2 regions of the Deefgea piscis genome follow, and region 1 is predicted to be linked to the other one. Evidence: riboswitches for the same ligand, from Rfam matches in the RefSeq annotation. Region 1 holds a riboswitch; the other holds the start of a gene.
The links. Region 1 has a riboswitch for glycine ahead of K4H25_RS03280 (trimeric intracellular cation channel family protein). Riboswitches for the same ligand answer to the same signal wherever they lie in the genome.

Region 1 (10,586 bases):
ATCACACCACCTGTTTTGCAAATCATCCAGAAATAATATAAGTGTTTGTAATTTAGCGCCTGCATCGAGGTTATTGTTCCAAAAAAATGAATAAAGAACCAAGAATATCTGATTTTTATATTTCATTACCAGCACTTACATTGATTAGTGAAACTAAATCACTGGAGCGTAAAAATGAAAATCGAGATCAAAAGCAAAAACATTGACCTGACAGTCAATCAACAGCAGCACATTGCTCGGCAAATCGAATTTGGTCTTGGACGCTTGAGTAGCCATATCCGCAAAGTCAGTGTACGCCTGACCGACATTAACGGGCCGCGCGGCGGCGTGGATCAACACTGCCAACTCATCGTGAGTATGGATCAACTACCGGATGTGTTGATTGAAGATACTGCCAGCGATTTGATCTTTGCGGTGAATCGTGCCGCGGATCGCGCCAGCCGTACGGTCAGCCGCAAACTTCGCCAAAATCGTAATTTCGCCCCAACGGCTCAATTGAGCTAAACCGTACTCCCTGAAATACTGCCTTTTTTGACGCAACTGGAGATCTAAAATGCGCCGTTATTCTGTCAACAGTCATGAAGCTGTATGCCGTTTACTTGCCCTCTCGCTCGTCTCAGATGGCGGTATTGATCAATCTGAATTTCAAGCCATACGTGACAGTAAAGTACTCACTCAATTGGGGATTAGCGAACACACGCTTCATGATGTGATGCAAGGGCTTTGCGATGACCTGATTCACTATGCTAACGGCCTAAATCAACTGGAGCTCGATGAGGTTTTGATTGATCAATTGCTCGCTGAAATTGACGAGCCACGACTACAAATGACCGTACTGCGTGCCATGCTCGGGATCGTGGACGCAGATGGTTGGTTTGCTGATGGTGAAGCCGTTCTAATTGCTCGCGCCATGGCTTGCTGGCAATTTGATTGGTTTTCAGTACAACCCATCGTTAGGAATGCAAGTGCTCGACGCAGCGCAATGCGAAGTTGACTAGGTAGTCGTTCTGTAAATTAGGTAAGGAGTGAAGTAAATGGAATTTTTCATGGTGGTATGGCTAGGACAGCCAGTTTGGTTATGGCTGTCTTTTATCGCCATTGTGTTGGCGCTATTAGTCTTTGATTTGGGCGTACTGCACAAGGAAGATCACGAAATCGGTGTACGTGAAAGCCTGAAGTTATCCGCTTTCTACATTACAGCTGGCCTGCTGTTTGGCGGATGGATCTGGTGGTACTTGGGTTCGGTCTCTGGTATGGAATATTTCACCGGTTTTTTGATCGAAAAGAGTTTATCGCTAGACAATGTATTTGTGATTTCCCTGATCTTTACTTACTTTGCGATACCCCGTATTTATCAACACCGAGTTTTGTTCTGGGGCATTCTGGGTGTTATCGTTTTACGTGCGATCATGATCGGCGTAGGGGCAACACTGGTCGCGGAATATTACTGGACACTCTACATTTTTGCCGTGTTCCTCATTTTTACCGGCTTAAAAATGTTGTTTGCCAGCGAACAAGCCACTGACATGAGCAAAAATCCACTACTCAACTTTTTACGACGTCATATGCGCGTGACGGATCAGTTGCACGGCCAGCAGTTTTTTGTTCGAGCACCTGCGGTGGAAGGGCGCGAAAAAACAGTATTGTGGGCTACTCCGCTGTTTCTAGCACTAGTTATGATCGAGATTGTGGACCTAGTTTTTGCTGTAGATAGCGTGCCAGCAATTTTTGCAATAACCACCGACCCATTTATTGTCTACACCTCGAATATCTTTGCTATTTTAGGTTTGCGAGCGCTGTATTTCGCATTGGCAGCAGTGATTCACCGCTTCCATTATCTAAAGTACGCGCTCGCTTTGGTGTTAGTGTTCATTGGCTCGAAGATCTTTTTGGGTGATTTTGTATTCGATGGCAAAGTACCACCGGTCTTATCATTGGCGGTGACTTTTGGACTACTGGCAGCGGGGGTACTGTTCTCTCTATGGAAAACTCGAGATACAGGGGAGTAAAATCTGACTAAGTTAGAGAAGATAAGCGACGTAATCAATAGTTCACTTTACTGTAGTGGTTTAATGATTTTGGATATTTAACTATAGGGGTTGATTAGTTCGTTAAGGCCGAACAGCACTGGCACAAGTCAGAAATATTGAAGGCAGCAACCAGATGGTTTGCTGCCTCTCATTTTTCACCCATCGGTATCGATATTTCGGCCAAAGCGGACTTTCTAGTTTTATTGTGTGGACGGACATTGCTTCAAACTTTGATGTCCATATTTTCCTGTTCCCCTCATTACGCTCCAAATGCTTTCATGCGGCTGTCAGCTCGTCAACATTCTAGCCACAATGCCCTGCGGCGACGATTTATTAAGTCAGATGCGTTCACTATGTCGCATAAAAAAACCGCCCAAAATCTGGGCGGCTGTTAACGAATTAAGTTGGATTACTTAATTTTCACCACGCGATTGAGTGTAGGCACGGCAAGGTTAGGATTGGCTTTGATATACGCTTCGAACGCATCAACATCTTGCGCACCGCCAAGGATATTCGTGCCTTTGGTGAGCACGGTAAAACCATCGCCGCCGGACGCAAGATAATTATTCACCGTCACCCGGTAATTGAGCACACTGGAAATCGCCACGCCATTGAGCTTGATGCTGGCGGCATCGACTTTTTGCCCCGCCGCCAGCGTTGAATCCCAGCTGTAACTAAAACCATTGGAGACCAGCAAAATACGGTTAAATGGCTGATTATTGCTGTAGCCCATAAATTGCTGTTCGAGCATTTCCTTGATTTGCGCACCATTGAGCGTCATCGATACCAAAGTATTGCCAAACGGTTGCACGGTGAAGAGCTGGCCATAAGTCACTTGCGCGGCGACCGGTATTAAATCAGCACGCACGCCGCCCGGATTCATAAACGCAATTTGCGCTGCGCCCATGTTGGCGGGGGTGGTGGCGGCCAATTGCGAATCGGCAATCACATCGCCCAGAGTGCTTTCACCGGCGGGATTGGTGGTTTTAAGCAAAGCACCGGCAATCGTACCCACAATGCGATTTTCCAGTGGTGTAACCAGCGCATCGTATTTGGTGATGATTGCAGTTTGTACAGCGTCTTTAGCGACATCATTCGTCACGACGATGTTTTTCGCCGATGATTTAATCACATCGCGCGTTTTAGGATCTAATGTCAGATCGATCTCAGAAATAACTCGGCCATATTGATTGGCGCTGGTGACCAATTTGCCATTAATTTGGCAGTTATACGCTTGATGCGTGTGGCCAGAAACCACGGCATCTACCGCCGGATCAAGGCGTTTCACGATGTCGACAATCGCGCCCGATACGCCTTTGCATTCGTTCAAACCGCCAAGCTGCGTGCCACCTTCGTGCACCAACACCACAATGGCCTCGATGCCTTGTGTTTTAAGCTTAGGCACCAGTGCATTGACGGTGTCGGCTTCATCTTTAAACGTTAAGCCCGCCACGCCTGATGGCGTCACAATGCCCGGTGTGTTTTTAAGCGTCATGCCAATAAATGCGACTTTAACGCCGCTAAATTCTTTGACTTGATATTCGGGAAAGAGTGTTTTCCCCGATTTGCTATCAACGACATTCGCCGCTAAAAATTTAAACTTTGCACCGCCAAATGTCGTTCCCGCTTTGCAGCCATCTGTTGGATGGCAACCGCCGCTTTGCATCCGCAATAGCTCGGTACTGCCTTCGTCAAACTCATGATTGCCAACCGCGTTGAGCTCCAACCCCATTTCATTCATGGCTTCAATCGTTGGTTCGTCGTGAAACAGCGCCGATAGCAGCGGGCTAGCGCCAATTAAATCGCCAGCGGAAACAATAATATTATTCGGGTTTTTGGCTTTCAGCGTTTTTAGCCATGTTGCCAGATATTCGCTACCCCCTGCGGCGACCTTGATGGTTTTAGTTGCATCGGCAGGATCGGGAATCGTTACCGTGCCACCAGGTTTTAGATTGCCATGAAAATCATTAATCGCCAGCATTTTAACTTCAATCGGCGCCGTATTAACCACCGGTATGGGAGTCGGTGTTGCAGAAGCAGGCGTTGTTGTTGCGGCTGGTGTTGTCAGCGTCGGATCAGTGAATGAGCCGCCACCACAAGCGCTTAAAAACAGCGGCATGGCGCAAATTGCCAGTACCGCTTGAACAGAAGCACGAATTTTCATTGCATTCACCTCGTAAGAATTGAGGAGAGCATAAGCTTACATTCTTTCAGTTTAGATACGGCAAGGTGAAGTTTTTGTTAAGCTCTTTTTGAAACTGTCGGCCTCGTGAGGCAAGCAAAACAAACTAGTGGGAACTGTAGATGCGATTAGCGCAGCGTAATCGCAGGTATGAATTGATTGAGATTAATCGACTGAGATCAATGCATATCGTGTCGATAATTAAATGCTGGGAGTCGCCAGCCGCGTTTGAGGGCGGTGAGTCTTAGTAGTAGGCCAAGGGCGAAGCAGGCGGCGACGTTGAGGTCGTGGTCGATTTTGAGTGTGAATAGGCCGATATACAATAAGCCGACCAGCATCGAGACGCTGGCGTAGAGCTCGCGCAGAAAAACGATAGGTACTCGGTTGCAGAGCATATCGCGCAAGATGCCGCCGGCAATACCGGTGATCATGCCAGATAATAAAACGATCAGTGGGTGGTAGTTCATCTCCAAAGCCACGTCGCAGCCGATGATGGTAAAGGCGATAAGGCCAAGGGCGTCGAGGAACATAAATAGCCGATTGAGGCGCTTCATATGGCGGCTAATCAAGACGGCGGCGATGCCGCTGGCGATCACTAAAGCGACGTATTCAGGATGCTGCGTCCACGCGATGGGGTAGCGGCCCAGCAAAATATCGCGCACCGTGCCGCCGCCTAAGGCAGTTAAAAAAGCGATCACCGATACGCCAAAGATATCCATATTGCGCCGGCCAGCGGCCAAGGCGCCGGTCATGGCTTCGGCCGAAATAGCCAATAAATAGATTAACGTGAGCATGGGCGAACTCGCTCTTTGCTGCTTGGGGTAGTTTGCTGCGGATAGATTGCGGACAAGGTGGGCTCCTAGCGTAAATTCCAAGTTTTGGAATAGCCTCTCCCTTTGTCCTTTTACCTGAGAGTTGCGTGGCGGGTGCCACTTGCCCCTTCGGTGGGTTGCGCTGGGCAACCGCTCTCCAATTGGCTGAATCAAAATTCCTGCGGTACATGGGCCTGAGCGATTCTGGGAGCTTGCGTCTTCGGCGAAGGCAGATGCCTTTCTCTCCCGCGAGGAGGGGCGATGCTAACGCTAAAGCGAGGACGAGTCAATTTCAGCGTCGCCAGAATTGCCGGCAGTTAAATGCGGATTTCATCGTGATGAATAGTGAATTACTGGATTTAAAAATAGGCGTATCAAATGCATTTAGATCATTGTGGCGTTGTCACATTGCATCCGTATGCTGGCTGTAGTGCGCTTAATTACGCTTGTTGTAGGAATTTCGCTGCGTAATTCGGGTAATTGTTAGTTTGGCTTTAGAAATCGGCTAAGCTAAGTCTCTATGGTGATTTGGCAAAGGTAGATCATGAATAATGTATTGATTGTTTCAGTGATTGGTCCAGATCGTTCGGGTTTGGTTGAGCAATTGGCGGCAACGATTGCAGCTAAAAATGGCAATTGGCTGGAGTCTTCATTTTCTCGTTTGGCTGGCCAGTTTTCTGGAATTGTTAAAGTTGCCGTTACTGGTGCGGGTGAAGAGGTGTTATTGGCTTTGCAGCAAATCGCCGGTTTAGATATTCGTGGTGTATTGGATATTGAGCGAGAAGAAACGGCAATCATTTCGCAAAGCGTGGAATTAAGTTTAATTGGGCATGATCGGGTTGGGATTGTTAAAGATGTGGCGACGATTTTGGCGCGGTTTGCAGTGAATATTGAAAAACTCGAAACATGGTTATCGAGTGCTGCGATGTCGGGTGAAATGATGTTTCATGCGCAATTAATCTTATCTGCGCCGTTGGACGTCGATTTAGACCAAGTGCATCGCCAATTGGAATGTATTGCCGATGATTTAATGGTGGAGTGGACTGACTAATGTCCCGTTTACGTTGCTTTGCGCTGCTGCTATTTTTTATTGCTTCCTCCGTTATGGCTTTTCCCTTAGTGATTGTGGTGGAGAGTTATCATCCTGAAAATGATTGGGATAAAGCGTATTTAAATGGTTTACGCAGTAAATTGGATGGCGTTGCAGAACTGGACTTTATTGCTTTGGATACCAAACGTTTGCCCACTAGCGCGCATTTGGAACAAGCTGATTTGGCTTTTTATGAAATTCAGCAAAAAAAGCCCGATTTAGTGATCTTGGGTGATGATGCCGCCTTGGCTCTATTGGGGCCAAGATTGGCTCGAATGAAAATGCCAGTGGTATTTTTAGGCATTAATGCGGATCCGGCGCAGTATTTTGGCGGTAAATTACCCGAGCATATTACTGGGGTGATAGAGCGGCCGTTGTACCAGCAAAACTTTAATTTGATCCGCGAGTTATTACCGCATGCCAAGCGCATTTTGGTGTTATTAGATCAAGATCGATCGGCATATTTTTTACAGACGGATATTCAACGTTTAAAACGCAATGATATTGATGTGGTGCTGGTGAGTAATTATTCGATTTGGCAAAATAAAGTGATGAATGCCAATTTGCAATACGATGCAATCGTAATAGGGACTTATCAAGCCTTAATTGGCGCCGATGCCCAGCATGTGAATGCCGATGAAGTGATGGCGTGGACGCGCGCGCACAGTCCGGTGCCCATTTTTGGCTTTTGGGATTTTGCCATTAGTCGGCAGGCGGCAGCGGGCGGCATGGTGTTATCGGGCTTTGAGCATGGTGCAATGGCAGGCAGCATGGCGCGTTCGATATTAAAAAATCCTCAGCTATCACTGCCGGTACGCCAAAGTGACCACGGCCATCTAATATTCAGCCGAACACAGGCGAGCTACTGGAAAATTCAAATTCCCAATAAATTGAGTAAACGAGTGAGTTGGCTGCCTTAATTTTAAAACCTTTAAGTATGGGTATGTGAAGATAAGTCTTTTTATTAATGGCTTATCTTAATATACCTATAGATATAAGAGGTTTTAATTGCGTGCAGCCAGCGCGGCATCTGAGGTGACAGTGGCTCGGAGTTGTAGCGGTTTGACGCCAAATTGCTGGCTAAAACGGCTGCTAAAACGGGATGCCGAGGCATAACCACATTGCTGCGCGATATCGCCAATGCTGTGCGAGGTGGTTTGTATCATCCCCAATGCGGTATTTAAGCGAACTTGTTCGAGCAAACGCCGAAATGAATTTCCTTCTTGCATCAATTGTCGGCGCAATGTCGACGCGCCTAAATGCAATTGCTGCGCCATCTGCTCAACCGTCCACGGCTTACTGGTATGTAGCAATAATAATTGCTGTACGCGCTGGCTAATTGAATCGCCTTTATCGATAAAAATCGCCTGTCCTTGCCCCGCCATGGTCAAAGCCAGCAATAAGCCCACCGCACGATGGTGCTGCAATGCCGTCGGTTCGACGTCGCTGGCTTGAAATAACTGATCCCATTGCATGGCGACCCATGGATCAAGCTTGACGCAAAGCTGTGCGGGTTGCTGCAGTGCCGCCCGCAAAACTTCGGGGTATTGCTGCCGACAGCGTGCAATCAGCTGTGGATCGAGCAATACCACATCACAGGCATAGCCAGAATGATCGGCTTGATTGCGCAGCGTCACTTCTAGCCCGGCGGGCGCAATCACCAAATCACCCACACGGGCAATGAAATGCTGTTCGCCAATAAAGAGGTGTTTTTCACCTTGGCGCACGCGCATCAGCATAGGCTGCAAGCAGCAAATTTGGCGCAAAGACTGCGTTGACTTGGCTTGGATTTGGCTCAATTTGATTTGTTTGGTGTGTAATGCAGGCATTGCCGCTGGCTCTTATGTGCTGGCGGCAGTTTGCCGCGTGGATTATTTGCTGCGCTGATAGGTGGCAGTGAGTTGTGCTTTAGCCAGTTGATGTTGGTTGAGCATAAAGCCCACTAAGGCACCGCTGGCATTGGCATCGACTGGGAGTTTTTCAGTATCTAAAGCCCAAACGGTATAAATATAGCGATGCGCTTTATCGCCAATCGGTGGGCAAGCGCCGCCGTAGCCAGCTTGGCCAAAGTCGGTGCGCGTTTCAAGTGCGCCGGCTGGTACTGCACCGCTGGCAATCGATTGCACTTGGGCCGGAATATTCACTACACTCCAATGCCACCAGCCACTACCGGTTGGTGCGTCTGGATCAAACACGGTGATGGCAAAGCTTTTGGTGCCGGCTGGAGCGTTTTTCCAGCTGAGTTGCGGTGAAATATTGCTGCCACTGCAACCAAAACCATTGAATTCTTGCTTTTTAGTCATTGGCGCATTGGCTTGGATGTCTTGGCTGGTGAGTTGGAACTCAGCGGCAAAGGCGGTGTGCAGACTAAGGGCCATAAATAAAGCGCTGCTAATGAGTTTCATGATTGCTCTCCGTGTTGTTGAAAAGCCATCATACGCAGCATCTTAAAGAGCGATGGTTCAGAAAAGCTCATATTTTATCCTTAAACGCTCTATTTTGTGATTTATTTATTATTTTTGAGCGTTTATGCGTTTTGGCTGATGGATTTAAATGCCGAGTTGGTCGCGCAAGGCGTAATACCAAGCGCCCAATGCCGTGAGCGGTACGCGCAATAAGCGCCCGCCGGGAAAAGGGTGGTGCGGGAGTTTGGCAAAAGCATCAAATTGGCTGTTATGCCCTTGTATGGCTTGCGCCAATAATCGCCCAGCCAAATGCGTATAAGTCACGCCGTGGCCGCTACAGCCTTGTGAGTAATACAGATTGCTGCCCAGTCGCCCCATTTGCGGTAAGCGCGATAGTGTTAATGAGAAATTCCCAGTCCACGCATAGTCGATTTGAATATGGCTGAGCTGAGGAAAAGTCTGGCGTAAATTCGGCACAATCACTGCCTCAATATGCGCTAAATCGCGTGCGCCATAGGTAACGCCTCCGCCATAAATTAAGCGGCGATCGGCACTTAAACGATAATAATCGAGCAAAAAATTACAATCTTCGACGCAGTAATTGCTGGGAATTAGTTGCTCAGCCAGTGCGCCCAGTGGCTCAGTAGCGACGACTTGGCTGCCACAAGGCATGGTTTTGGCGGAGAGCTCTGGGACTAAATCGCCCAAATAGGCATTGCAAGCGACAATCACAAACTGGCAACGTACCGAGCCCTGCGCCGTTTGCACCACCGGGCGAGTGCCACGTTGAATCTGCGTGACCGCCGATTGCTCAAAAATTTGCCCGCCCAAAGATTCAAATGCCGCAGCTTCGCCGAGCGCCAGATTGAGTGGGTGGATATGCCCGGCACTATGGTCAACTAAGCCGCCGACATAGCGCTCACTGGCAACGGCTTGGCCAATTGCCGCTTGGTCTAGCATTTCTAGCTGGGTATGGCCGTAGCGCTCCCAGAGTGCCTTTTGTGCAGCCAGATGCCCCAGTTGTTTGTTGCTGAGCGCCGCAAACAGTCCGCCATTTTTAAGGTCGCAATCGATTTGATAATGCGCGATTCTTTGGCGAATAATTTGATTGCCGGTAAACGCCATTGCGCCCAAAGCGTCGGCAGTAGCTTTGCCATATTGCCGTTCAATCACATCCATATCGCGCGAATACGAATTCACAATTTGCCCACCATTGCGCCCCGAAGCCCCCCAAGCGATTTGTGCTTGCTCCAAAATAACCACGTTATAACCGGCCTCAGCTAAAAACAGACCGGCAGATAATCCGGTAAATCCGGCACCAATAATGCAGATATCGACGTCTAAATCGCGATTGAGCTCCGGCCTTGCTGGTTGTGGGTGGGCGCTGGCGGCGTAATAAGAGGCGGCGTGACTGATTTTTTGCATTTTTTTCATTCAATAAGTTGAGGTGGTGAAAATGACGACATGGCGAGATAGGCAAAGGAATTTGGCTTTTTAACTTTGGATGTTAAAAACACAGGCTTTATTGCGGCTCTCGGACATGAAAAAATCGAATCAATTCTTGTAACTGTACGGCTTGAGTATTCATTTCATCAGCCGTTGCAGCCAGTTCTTCTGATGCTGCCGCGTTGATTTGCGTTGCGGCGGATAGTTGATCTACCGTAAGGCTAATTTCATTTATGCTCTGGGTTTGCATATTCGTGGCACTACTGATGGCTTGTATCAGCTCGGCAGTGTCTATCGTTGCGGGTTTGATTTTACTGAGCAATTTACCGGCCTGTGTGGATTGCAGCACACTGCTATCAGTAATATCGCTGATTTCTTTGGCGGCGATTTGGCTTCGCTCCGCTAGCTTACGTACCTCAGAGGCGACAACGGCAAAGCCTTTGCCATGATTGCCGGCTCTGGCTGCTTCAATTGCCGCATTGAGCGCCAATATATTGGTTTGATAGGCGATATCGTCAATGATGTGGATTTTGGTTGCAACTTGCTCCATGGCGAGCGCTGTTTTTCTGACGGCCTCTTCACCAGTTGTTGCATCGTTTGATGATTGTTGGGCGATGTCCG
Region 2 (10,586 bases), 1.3 Mb from region 1:
CAGGGTTTTCGAGCACATTACGCAAAATCACATTCGGCGTGATATTGGGGTAATAGCCCAAACCAATAAAGCTGTGATTAACGATGTTTTTAGCCGCAATAGCGCGAATTTTCGCCAAAGCGTCCACTTCAGAAACCGCATCCGGCAAAGGCAATTTTTGCTTAAAACGAATATCGTCCGGAATGGTTTGCGCGACTAAATCTTCAATCGAGCTCGCGCCAATTTGCGCCAGCATCGCCGCTTGATCAGCCGCATTGGGGCCAATATGCCGAGCAATAAATTCTTCGTGGTTAAACAGTGTAGAGAGCGACATGAAGCACCTAGAATGGTTGAAAATTTAAAACCTTTCAACGCAGAGGCGCAAAGACGCAGAGAAAATCTTAAAACTAAGGTCTTAATTTAGGGTCGCTTTCAAGCCGCCTCTTAAATCGATTAAGCTTGTCGACCCTAAACGGGCTCCTAAAAAAGAAACACCATCAAGACTTTTAGACTTTCTCTGCGCCTCTGCGCCTCTGCGTCAGGTGTTGTTTTTAAACGCCGATTTCTTTGGCGTATTGTTCTGCCGTCATCAAACCATCAAGCACCGATGCATCGGCCGGTTTAACGCGGAAAAACCAAGCTGCACCGTAGGGTTCGGTATTGGCCAATTCTGGCGCATCCACCAAAGCATCGTTCACAGCGACCACTTCACCCGCAATCGGTGCGTATACATCCGATGCCGCTTTCACTGACTCAACCACGCCTGCGGTGGCGTCGGCGGCTAACTCATCACCCACTTGTGGCAATTCAACAAACACGATATCGCCCAATAGTTCTTGGGCGTGATCGGTAATACCGATGGTCACTGTGCCGTCGGCTTCTAAACGCAACCATTCGTGGCTGTTAACGTATTTAAGTTCGGCTGGAATATGGCTCATGATTTTTCCTTAGGGATTTGAGATGGGGATTTGGGAGCAAGGATAGAACAGGGTTTACTCCCCATTCCCCATTCCCTACTCCCCGAATTAATTTATGCAAACACTTTTTTGCCATTGCGAACAAACGGCATTTTCACCACGCGAACGTCGGTCAGCGTGCCGCGTAAGTCCACTTGCACCGTGTCGGTGTCTTTAGTTGCTGCAGGAACGCGGGCGATGGCCACGGAATGCTTGAGCGTTGGCGAAAACGTGCCGCTGGTTATTACGCCTTGACCCACGCCAGCCACTTCAACAATTTGACCTTCGCGCAAAACGCCACGACCTTCGAGCACCAAACCCACTTGCTTCAACGCCACACCTGCCGCGCGTTCAGCCTCGAGTGCTGCGCGGCCGATAAAATCACGCTCAGTCGGTTGCCACGCAATGGTCCAACCCATGCCGGCCGCCAATGGCGAAATGGTTTCGTCCATATCGTGACCATACAGATTCATGCCGGCCTCAAGGCGCAAAGTGTCGCGCGCGCCCAAGCCGATAGGCGCAATACCCACGCTCAGCAGTGCTTGCCAAAAGGTCGCCGCTTCGTCGCTGGGCAACATGATCTCTAAACCATCTTCGCCGGTATAACCGGTGCGGGCAATAAACCAGCCGTCTTCAACTGGGCCAAAAGGAAAGCCTTGAAACACATTCAGCGCTTTCACCGCGTCTTCCCAGTCTTCGTGGATGACTTTGCACACTTTGGCGATGGCGTTAGGGCCTTGAATCGCAATCATCGCCAATTCGCGGCGCACATGCAGTTGCACGTCAAAGTTGGCCGCTTGCTTAAGCATCCACGCAATGTCTTTGTCGGCGGTGCCCGCGTTGACCACCATCCGGTAGCCATAATGCGTCAGGTAAACGATCAAATCGTCGATCACCGTGCCTTCGGGCGTTAACATCCCCGAATACAAAGCTTTACCTTCGGTGCTGAGTTTTTCGACATCATTGGCAATCAAAAAACGTAAAAACGCTTTGGCTTCGCTGCCGACGATATCGAGCACGCACATATGCGACACATCAAACATGCCGGCGTCAGTGCGTACAATTTCGTGTTCTTTAAGTTGTGATCCGTAATGAATCGGCATCAACCAGCCGGCGAAATCAACCATTTTGGCGTTCGCAGCAAGGTGGGATTCATACAGTGGTGTAGTTTTGGTTGTCATTGGGGTTCCTTAGGGTATAGCCCTCTAAGTCCGACGGCTTATAGCACGACGGGCAACACCCCTCTGTCCTGACACCTGAGATTTTCCGGCCGCAGTATAGATCTGCTGAAAAAAAGCCAATTTAACACCACCCCGTGATTGCACGAGGCGTAGCAATTAAAAAAGTTTTTGCCGTTGAGCCCTTCGGTGGATGCTGCGGGTGTAAACACCGAGCACCGCTCTCCAGAGTTTTACTTTTGCCAGCAGTCCCTGATACCTGAGCGATTTGCGGGTGCATTTGCGCCTTCGGTGGTGACCTCAACCCAATAAATGGTAAAAATCACACTCTCCTGCTGTACGGCCGGATTATCACGGGAAGCTTGCCAATTGGCAAGCCACAAAACAGGATTTTTACCCTAATCCTTGCCACAAAAAACAAAAAGCCAAGCGAATGCGCATCGCTTGGCTTTAGTGCTTCGTCAAGATTACAAACCAACACCGCGCTACGCATTGTCGTCCAGCAAAGCAAAAGGCTAAATTCGATGGCGATTGGGCTTAATATCGCGCTCGGCGGGTCAGCGCGGACTTTGCTTTAAATTCCCCCATCCGCCAAACCCAAGACTTTAACGCAATAATTGATGGCCCGTATACAAAAACAAACCAATCAACCCGCCCACCAACGTGCCATTCAGGCGAACAAACTGCAGATCAACGCCCACGCTGACTTCCAGCCGCTCAACCATCACTTCATCATCCCAAGCTTTGAGTTGTTCGGCGATAAATTGGCCAATTTGTCGCCGATATTTTTTAACTAGCACTCCAGCTGCGACGCGGGCGTGGCGATTTAACCAGTCGGCCAGAACGACGTCATCCGCCAAGCGCACACCCAAATGCTGCAAACTGAGCGCCAATTTGGCGCGTAGCACTGAGTCTTGCGCCGCCAAATCATCAGCCAACCAAGCCACCAGCCGCGACCACATATTGTCGATAGCGTTCAGCAAACTCGGCTGCGCCAATAAATGCTGCTGACTCAACTGCAGCGCCGCTTGTAGTGATGCATCGTGCTTTAGATTTTGCTCCAGATCCGCTAACGCTTGATCAAAATGCTCACGCAATGGATGATCGCTCGATTCGCGCATGTTTTGCACTTCACGCCCTGCCGCATGCACCAGTTTTTTGGCCATATAGCGCCCACCGGCTGCATCGAGTGAAATCCAGCGCAAATAATCAAATTCAGCGGCAATAATGCCGGCGATATGCTGTTGCAGCTCAGGCTTTTGCAGCTCCTGATCTAAATGCGCCAGCACGGCATCGAGCATGACTTGATGCTGACCACTTTGCCGTATCACAGCCAAAATCTCACCAGCTGGTTTCACCAAATCAATTTGCGCCAATTGCTGCAGCAACAATCCACGCAAACGCAGCGCCATCGCTGGTTCAGTCAAGCTTTGCAAAATAAAATCCATCAGCTTAGCGACTTGATCGGCGCCCGCTTTGGCATTCACATCCACTTGCAGCCAAGCGGCCAATCGACGCGCTGGATTAAATTGACTCACTTTTTCCATAATCCGCTCGCTGGACAAAAAATGCGTCTCAATAAATTCACCCAAACTATCGGCAATGCGGTGTTTGTTTTTGGGAATAATCGCCGTATGCGGAATCGGTAAATTCAATGGATGTCGAAACAGCGCTGTCACAGCAAACCAATCGGCCAAACCACCGACCAAAGCGGCCTCAGCAAAAGCGGCAATATAAGGCAAACTGGGATGCGCGCCGCGAAAATACGTCGCCAGCAGCATAATCAATGCCATCAGCACCAGCAATAGCGTCGCATTACGCTTTAGCAGCCGCAAACGCTGCGCCTTAACATCAAAAGAACGTGCCGCCGGCTGGCGCGGGGTCGGATTGATTACCATAAGCCCTCGAAAAAAATTAAGCCCTGCTATTTGAAAGCCTACATGCAGCAAGGTCAAGTCATGCCCCCACTCGCTTCTCAAACTACTGCAGTAGCGAGCGACTGCCACATCACGTTAGCCGCTGATTTATATTTATAGTGACATGTCACCAATGTATACACAGACACTTACTCCGCACAAACAATAATGCCCAGCATTGGCTGGGCATTATGCAGACTAAAATCGTTTTATTTCACAATTTGAACTTTAACCGGCTTACCTTTAAGTTTGCCTTTGTCATTACCCAAACGAGCAATCACTTGGTTGGCGTATTGCAATTGCACCGCCACATACGTTCTAAATTCGAACAAATCAATTTTACCAATTGCGTCATTCGGAATTGCGCCGTCGCCAGTTAAAGCGCCAACGACATCACCAGGGCGCACTTTTTGTTTGCGCCCGGCATCAAAGCAAATCGTTGCCATTTTGGCCGGCAAAGCATAATCACCATTGATTTTTAGATCGGCTTCTTTGCCTTCTGGGATCGGCAACTCTAGGTATTCTTCAATAGTGCGCTGACGCTTTACTTGCGATGGCGATACCAAACTAAAGGCAAAGCCTTTTTTACCTGCACGGCCAGTACGACCAATTCGATGCACGTAGATTTCAGGGTCGTACGGCAATTCGTAATTCACCACGGCAGCCAAGTCTTTAATATCCAAGCCTCGGGCGGCCATATCGGTGGCAACCAGAATTGGGCAACTACCATTGGCAAATTTAACCAGCGTTAAATCACGATCACGCTGCTCGAGCTCGCCGTGTAATTCAATCGCATCAAAACCGTCTTTTTGTAAACTACGCGCCAAATCCATACAGTCTTGGCGGGTATTACAAAACACCACGCTGGATGCTGGTTGGTAATGCGCGAAAATGCGCTTAAGCAAATCGGCTTTTTCTGCGTTGTCTTTGACCAAATATAATTGCTGCTCAATAAACACCTGATCGTGCAAAGACTCCACCGTGACTTCAGTCGGCGCGCGTTGAATCGACGCACTGAGTTTACGAATCCCTTCGGGATACGTTGCTGAAAACAGCAAGGTTTGACGCCAGCGCGGCAGAAAATCAATCACATCTTGCACTTCACCGCCAAAACCCATATCGAGCATACGATCGGCTTCGTCCAGCACCAGCGTGCTGACTTGTTTTACGATCAGGGTGTTTTTATGTAAATGATCTTGAATACGACCCGGCGTGCCGACCACCACGTGTGCACCATGCGCCAATGAGGCCGCTTGCGGCGTTAACGGTGTACCGCCGCACAAAGTCAGAATTTTTAAATTGGGTAAATGGCGCCCCAAACGGCGCAAATCTTTACTCACCTGATCGGCAAGTTCTCGCGTTGGGCACAGCACTAAAGCTTGTACACGGTGCAAATTAATATTGAGTTTTTGCAGTAGCGGAATACCAAACGCAGCCGTTTTACCACTCCCAGTTTTGGCTTTAGCAATAATATCGCCGCCTTCGAGCACAATCGGCAAGCTCGCCGCTTGAATTGGCGTCATCGCCTCAAATCCCAGCGAAGCCAGATTATCGAGCATTTCAGCAGGTAAATTTAGAGCAGAAAACGGCGTTTTAGTCATAGCAAATCCAATGATGTATAGAAAGCAAGCCAACAAGGCAGTGGCATCTGCAGCGCGAAAACTTAAAAAATCGCATCGCAAATCGATTAAGCTAAGCGGCTTAAATCAATCCATTGCACTACAAGCATTCTAAGGGATTTACAACGAGAACTAAGATTTAGATTGGTAATGCAGGGGTGAAACTGAGATGAGGCAAAGCAAGAAGTCTGGTCGGGGCGGTGGGATTCGAACTCACGACCACCTGGTCCCAAACCAGGTGCGCTACCGGGCTGCGCTACGCCCCGAACAGGACCCGAATATTATAGATCATTTAAAAAAGGGTCAAGCACTATCGAACAAAAATATCGACAAACAACAAAAAAAACCAATAACAGCCTGTTTTTACACGCAATTAAAAACAAGCCAATCACTTGCCACGCGAAAAACTCGCGCCGTATGCGGCAGTCAATTGACGTGGCGTCTTGATTTAATCTGCTTTTTCATCTTTTTTATCGATTTTTTCGCTATCAAACGGCAGTTTGGCGTCTTCTTCAAAGCGTTTTTTCTGCTTTTTACCAAACACCCAAATCACAATCGCCACAAAAGCCACAATTAAAATCAAATGATAAATCGACAAGCCCATGATGACACTCCTACAGCCGCAACCCAGCAAGGCACGGCCGAATTAAATTGAAATCCAATAAACACCGCTCAGACAAAGCACCAGCACCAGCTTACTTTCAATTTAACAAATCCACAATACAGCAAGGCGAAAGCTCATTTGCGGCGTAGAATTCAACTACCCACCCAAAGCCATCCAAACACGCATGACAATCACTCAGACCTTACTCAAGCTCTATCGCCAACGACGCTGGCCCAGCATTGTGCTAGCTCGCGGCGTGATACCCAATACACGGCGAGGGGTCATCAATGACGCCAAAGCCGGTATCGCCCTCGCCTCAGTCAATATCCCGCAAGTTTTAGGCTACACCAGTATTGCCGGCACGCCCATTGTGACCGGGCTCTACACGGTATTACTCCCCTTATTGGGCTTTGCCTTGTTTGGCTCCTCACGGCATCTAGTTGTTGCGGCTGATTCTGCCACTGCCGCCATCTTTGCCAACGGCTTATCGGGCATGGCCACACCAGCTAGCGCCGCATATATGAATTTAGTCGCCATCGTCGCGCTACTCACGGCAGGCATTTTGCTAATAGCCCGCTGGCTTAAACTCGGCTTTGTGGCTGACTTTTTATCCAGAACCATCTTAACCGGCTTTTTAACTGGCGTTGGCTTGCAAGTGAGCATCGCCATGCTCGCGCCGCTTTTGGGAATTCATAATCAAACCCATCAAGCCCACACCACTTGGTCGCAACTCCATTTCGCAATCACTCATTTACCCGACATCAACTTACCCACGCTCTATTTGGGCATCGTCGTAATTGGCGCCATCTTAATTGGCAAACACATCAATCCTCGCTTCCCCGTGGCGATGATTGCCGTATTCACTAGCATTCTGGCCGGAAAATATCTCGCCATCTCCAACTGGGGTATTGCCTTAATTGGCCCGGTGCCTGGCGGATTACCGCAACTGTCTTGGCCCAACATGACTTGGCATGGCACGCTCACACTAATTCCATTAGCGCTATCTTGCGCCGTCATCATCATTGCGCAAAGTGCCGCCACCGCACGAATCTATGCTTTGCAATTTCAAGAAAACGAAGATGAAAACGCCAATATATTAGGCCTTGCCGCCGCCAATGCCGCAGCAGCGGTTAGCGGGGCATTTGTCGTCAATGGCAGTCCTACGCAAACGGCAATGGCGGCACAAGCTGGCGCACGTAGCCAAGTCGCGCAAATCGTCTTTGCCGGCATTGTCGCCATCGCCCTGATGTTTTTAACCAACTGGCTCGCTTACCTGCCCCATGCAGTATTGGCAGCCATTGTATTTACCATCGCCATCGGCATGATTAATGTTTCGGCACTCAAAGCCATTTATCAAGAAAGCCCAGGGGAATTTAAGCTGGCAATCATTACCGCAATGACCGTGGCCTTAGTCGGCGTTGAGCAAGGACTGCTCTTTGCCGCGCTATTGTCTTTACTGCACCACGTTAGCCACAGCTACAACCCGCATTGCGCGATATTGCAAGCCAACTCGGAGGGGCACCTCATCACCCAAGCCATAGAACCGGGCGAAACAACCTTTCCGGGCTTGATTATTTATCATTTTGGTGCCGACTTATTTTATGCCAACGAGCACCGCTTTAGCGCCGACATTCATTCACTGATAAGCCAAGCCGCTACGCCAGTACATTGCTTAATTATCGACGCCTCAGCCATGACGCATATCGACTACTCCGCCGCCCAATCGCTACGCCAACTGGATGATCAATTGCAGCAACAAAACATCACACTGATGTTTGCCCGTTGCGATACCGCCTTTATTGACGACTTAAACCGCCATCACATCAGCGAAAAAATTGGCGCAAAGCATATTTTTACCACCTTGCACGAAGCACTCAAATACTGGCCCAACACCAACAAGACTTAGGGTGCACGTAGGGTGCGAATAAGCGCAGCGCATTCCACCGCCGCGCATCGCTTCGTATCGCTTTGCACCCTAGCTCACCACACGCCATCAAAGACTCGCCGCTAATAATTGCTGAGTATAAGGATGCTGCGGCTCAGACAGCACCAGCTCAACATCGCCGGTTTCGAGCACTTCACCGTTTTTAAGCACCAACACGCGATGCGCTAAAGCACGCACCACTGCCAAATCATGACTAATCAGTAAAAAACTCAAACCAAATTTAAGCTGCAATTGCACTAATAACTGCAAAATTTGTCGTTGCACCGTCGCATCGAGTGCCGAAGTCGGCTCATCAAGCACAATAACTTGCGGCTGCATAATCAACACCCGCGCAATGGCGATTCTTTGCCTTTGCCCACCGGAAAACTCATGTGGGTAGCGCGACAAAATATCGTCCATGTCGGCATGATTCCCCAAGCCCACTTCTTGCAATACCGCAATCACCTGCTCACGGCGCTCAGCCTCACTGCATTCTGGGCGATGCACCAACAAGCTCTCACCCACCAGATCAAAAATCGTCAACCGTGGCGACAAAGCGGCAAACGGATCTTGAAAAACAATTTGTATATGCTGGCGCGCCTGTCGCAACGCTTTGCCCTGCAATGCACTCAATTGCAGCGCGGGCGATGCATCCAGCGTTAACTGCACGCTACCGCCGCCTTGGCCCACGCGCAATAAACGCAGCAAAGCCAAAGCCAAGGTTGTTTTGCCGCTGCCCGACTCACCCACCACGGCCAAAGTTTGCCCGCGGTGCAAATCAAAATCGAGCTTGGCTAAAACAGTTTTGAGTTGAGTTTTAAACCACGAACGAGATACCGGATAAGCATGCGTTAATTGCCGCACTTGCAATACGCAAGGTGAATGCAATGGCAAAGGCGCAGCAACGCGAGTCGGGCGCGCCGCCAATAAAGACTGGGTATAGGGATGCGCTGGACTCGCAAACAATTGCTGCGTTGGCGCCGTCTCAACAATTTGCCCCGCCTGCATCACCGCCACTCGATCGGCAAAACGGCGCACTAGATTTAAATCATGCGAGATAAACAACACCGCCATCCCTTGCTCAGCCTGCAATTGACTGAGCAAGGCCATGATTTGCGCCTGCACTGTCACATCGAGCGCGGTGGTTGGCTCGTCGGCGATCAAAATCTCTGGCTCAGTAGCAATCGCCATGGCAATCATCACCCGCTGCCGCTGCCCGCCAGAGAGCTGGTGCGGAAAAACATCGAGCTTATCAGTCACATCAGTAATACCCATACGCAGTAATAGCTTACATACCCTATCTCTAGCCGCTGCAGCGCTATACCCCACCAAGACTTCGGCAATCTGCGTGTAGACGGTTTGCAAAGGGTTGAGCGCCGTCATTGGCTCCTGAAAAATCATCGCGATGCGCCGACCACGGATTAAACGCAGTGCTGATTCTGGCAAGGACAACAAAGACTGACCGGCAAATTCAATCTCGCCCTGAGCAATCACCTCGCGATCTAATCGCAACAAGCTACGCGCCAGAACGCTTTTTCCCGAGCCTGATTCGCCCACCAAGGCCAATTTCTCACCCGCATTCAAATGCAGACTTACATCGCGCACCACTGGCTCATTGGTACTGGCAAATCGCAGAGATAAATTCGACACGGTCAACAAATTAACCATAGCGCTGACACCCCAAATCAACTAAATCCATCAAAACCTCGTTAACACGGATCACTTGGCTATTTTTAGCGTCAAGCGCGCCAAAAACCTTTTAACGCAGAGACGCAGAGGCACGGAGAAAAACAAACCCATTGGGCTGGATAAAAGCATTTCGCTTTGAATTATGCTTTGCTTGATGGCACAACAATGGCTTTTTAACTTTTATACATACTCGTGAGCGACAATTTAGCCATCCACCGCGTCAATACACACTTCATGCGCATCACTCAAGCTTAAAGATCGATCATAAAGCACTTCCTTCGCGCTCATAAGAGCATCTCTCAAACACCAGAAAAAACGCACAAACTGGCAACAATTTAAAATCGCCCTGAAACCCACCGAAAGCGCGCAAAAAGAAAACAGCCAAACCCACAAATTGACCGCCTAGCCCAAGCCCAAACGGCGTAAAATGCCCAGTATGAAACCTGCTCCTTACTCCGCACTCACGCCCGACCTGACCTTAGACGCCCTTGAATCGCTTGGCTTGGCTTGCTCAGGGCATTTACTTGCGCTCAATAGTTACGAAAATCGCGTTTATCAAGTTGGTATCGACGATGGCGACCCAGTTATCGCCAAATTTTATCGCCCCGAGCGCTGGAACGACGCGGCGATTTTAGAAGAACATCAATTCACGCAGGCACTGGCCGAGCGCGAAATTCCGGTGGTTGCGCCGCTCACCCTTAACGGCCAAACGCTGCATCGT

Region 2: it holds a riboswitch for glycine, as region 1 does, so the genes downstream of both, gcvT (glycine cleavage system aminomethyltransferase GcvT) here and K4H25_RS03280 (trimeric intracellular cation channel family protein) in region 1, are expected to answer to the same signal.

The regions. Positions count from the first base shown of each region.
Region 1 is NZ_CP081149.1:676,871-687,456, forward strand. Features, by position in the region: gene nhaR (transcriptional activator NhaR) at 1-65, opposite strand, end outside; gene K4H25_RS03260 (HPF/RaiA family ribosome-associated protein) at 175-504, shown strand; gene K4H25_RS03265 (tellurite resistance TerB family protein) at 554-994, shown strand; gene K4H25_RS03270 (TerC family protein) at 1,035-2,009, shown strand; gene K4H25_RS03275 (bifunctional metallophosphatase/5'-nucleotidase) at 2,440-4,194, opposite strand; gene K4H25_RS03280 (trimeric intracellular cation channel family protein) at 4,392-5,006, opposite strand; glycine riboswitch at 5,099-5,195, opposite strand; glycine riboswitch at 5,197-5,283, opposite strand; gene K4H25_RS03285 (glycine cleavage system transcriptional repressor) at 5,569-6,075, shown strand; gene K4H25_RS03290 (ABC transporter substrate-binding protein) at 6,075-7,034, shown strand; gene K4H25_RS03295 (helix-turn-helix transcriptional regulator) at 7,119-7,943, opposite strand; gene K4H25_RS03300 (YbhB/YbcL family Raf kinase inhibitor-like protein) at 7,986-8,519, opposite strand; gene K4H25_RS03305 (NAD(P)/FAD-dependent oxidoreductase) at 8,664-9,944, opposite strand; gene K4H25_RS03310 (methyl-accepting chemotaxis protein) at 10,042-10,586, opposite strand, start outside.
Region 2 is NZ_CP081149.1:1,950,345-1,960,930, reverse strand. Features, by position in the region: gene gcvP (aminomethyl-transferring glycine dehydrogenase) at 1-313, opposite strand, end outside; gene gcvH (glycine cleavage system protein GcvH) at 531-917, opposite strand; gene gcvT (glycine cleavage system aminomethyltransferase GcvT) at 1,010-2,116, opposite strand; glycine riboswitch at 2,350-2,458, opposite strand; gene K4H25_RS09100 (DUF445 domain-containing protein) at 2,719-4,011, opposite strand; gene dbpA (ATP-dependent RNA helicase DbpA) at 4,239-5,630, opposite strand; tRNA gene K4H25_RS09090 (tRNA-Pro) at 5,838-5,914, opposite strand; gene K4H25_RS09085 (cbb3-type cytochrome oxidase subunit 3) at 6,097-6,252, opposite strand; gene K4H25_RS09080 (SulP family inorganic anion transporter) at 6,437-8,158, shown strand; gene K4H25_RS09075 (ABC transporter ATP-binding protein) at 8,246-9,844, opposite strand; gene K4H25_RS09070 (serine/threonine protein kinase) at 10,302-10,586, shown strand, end outside.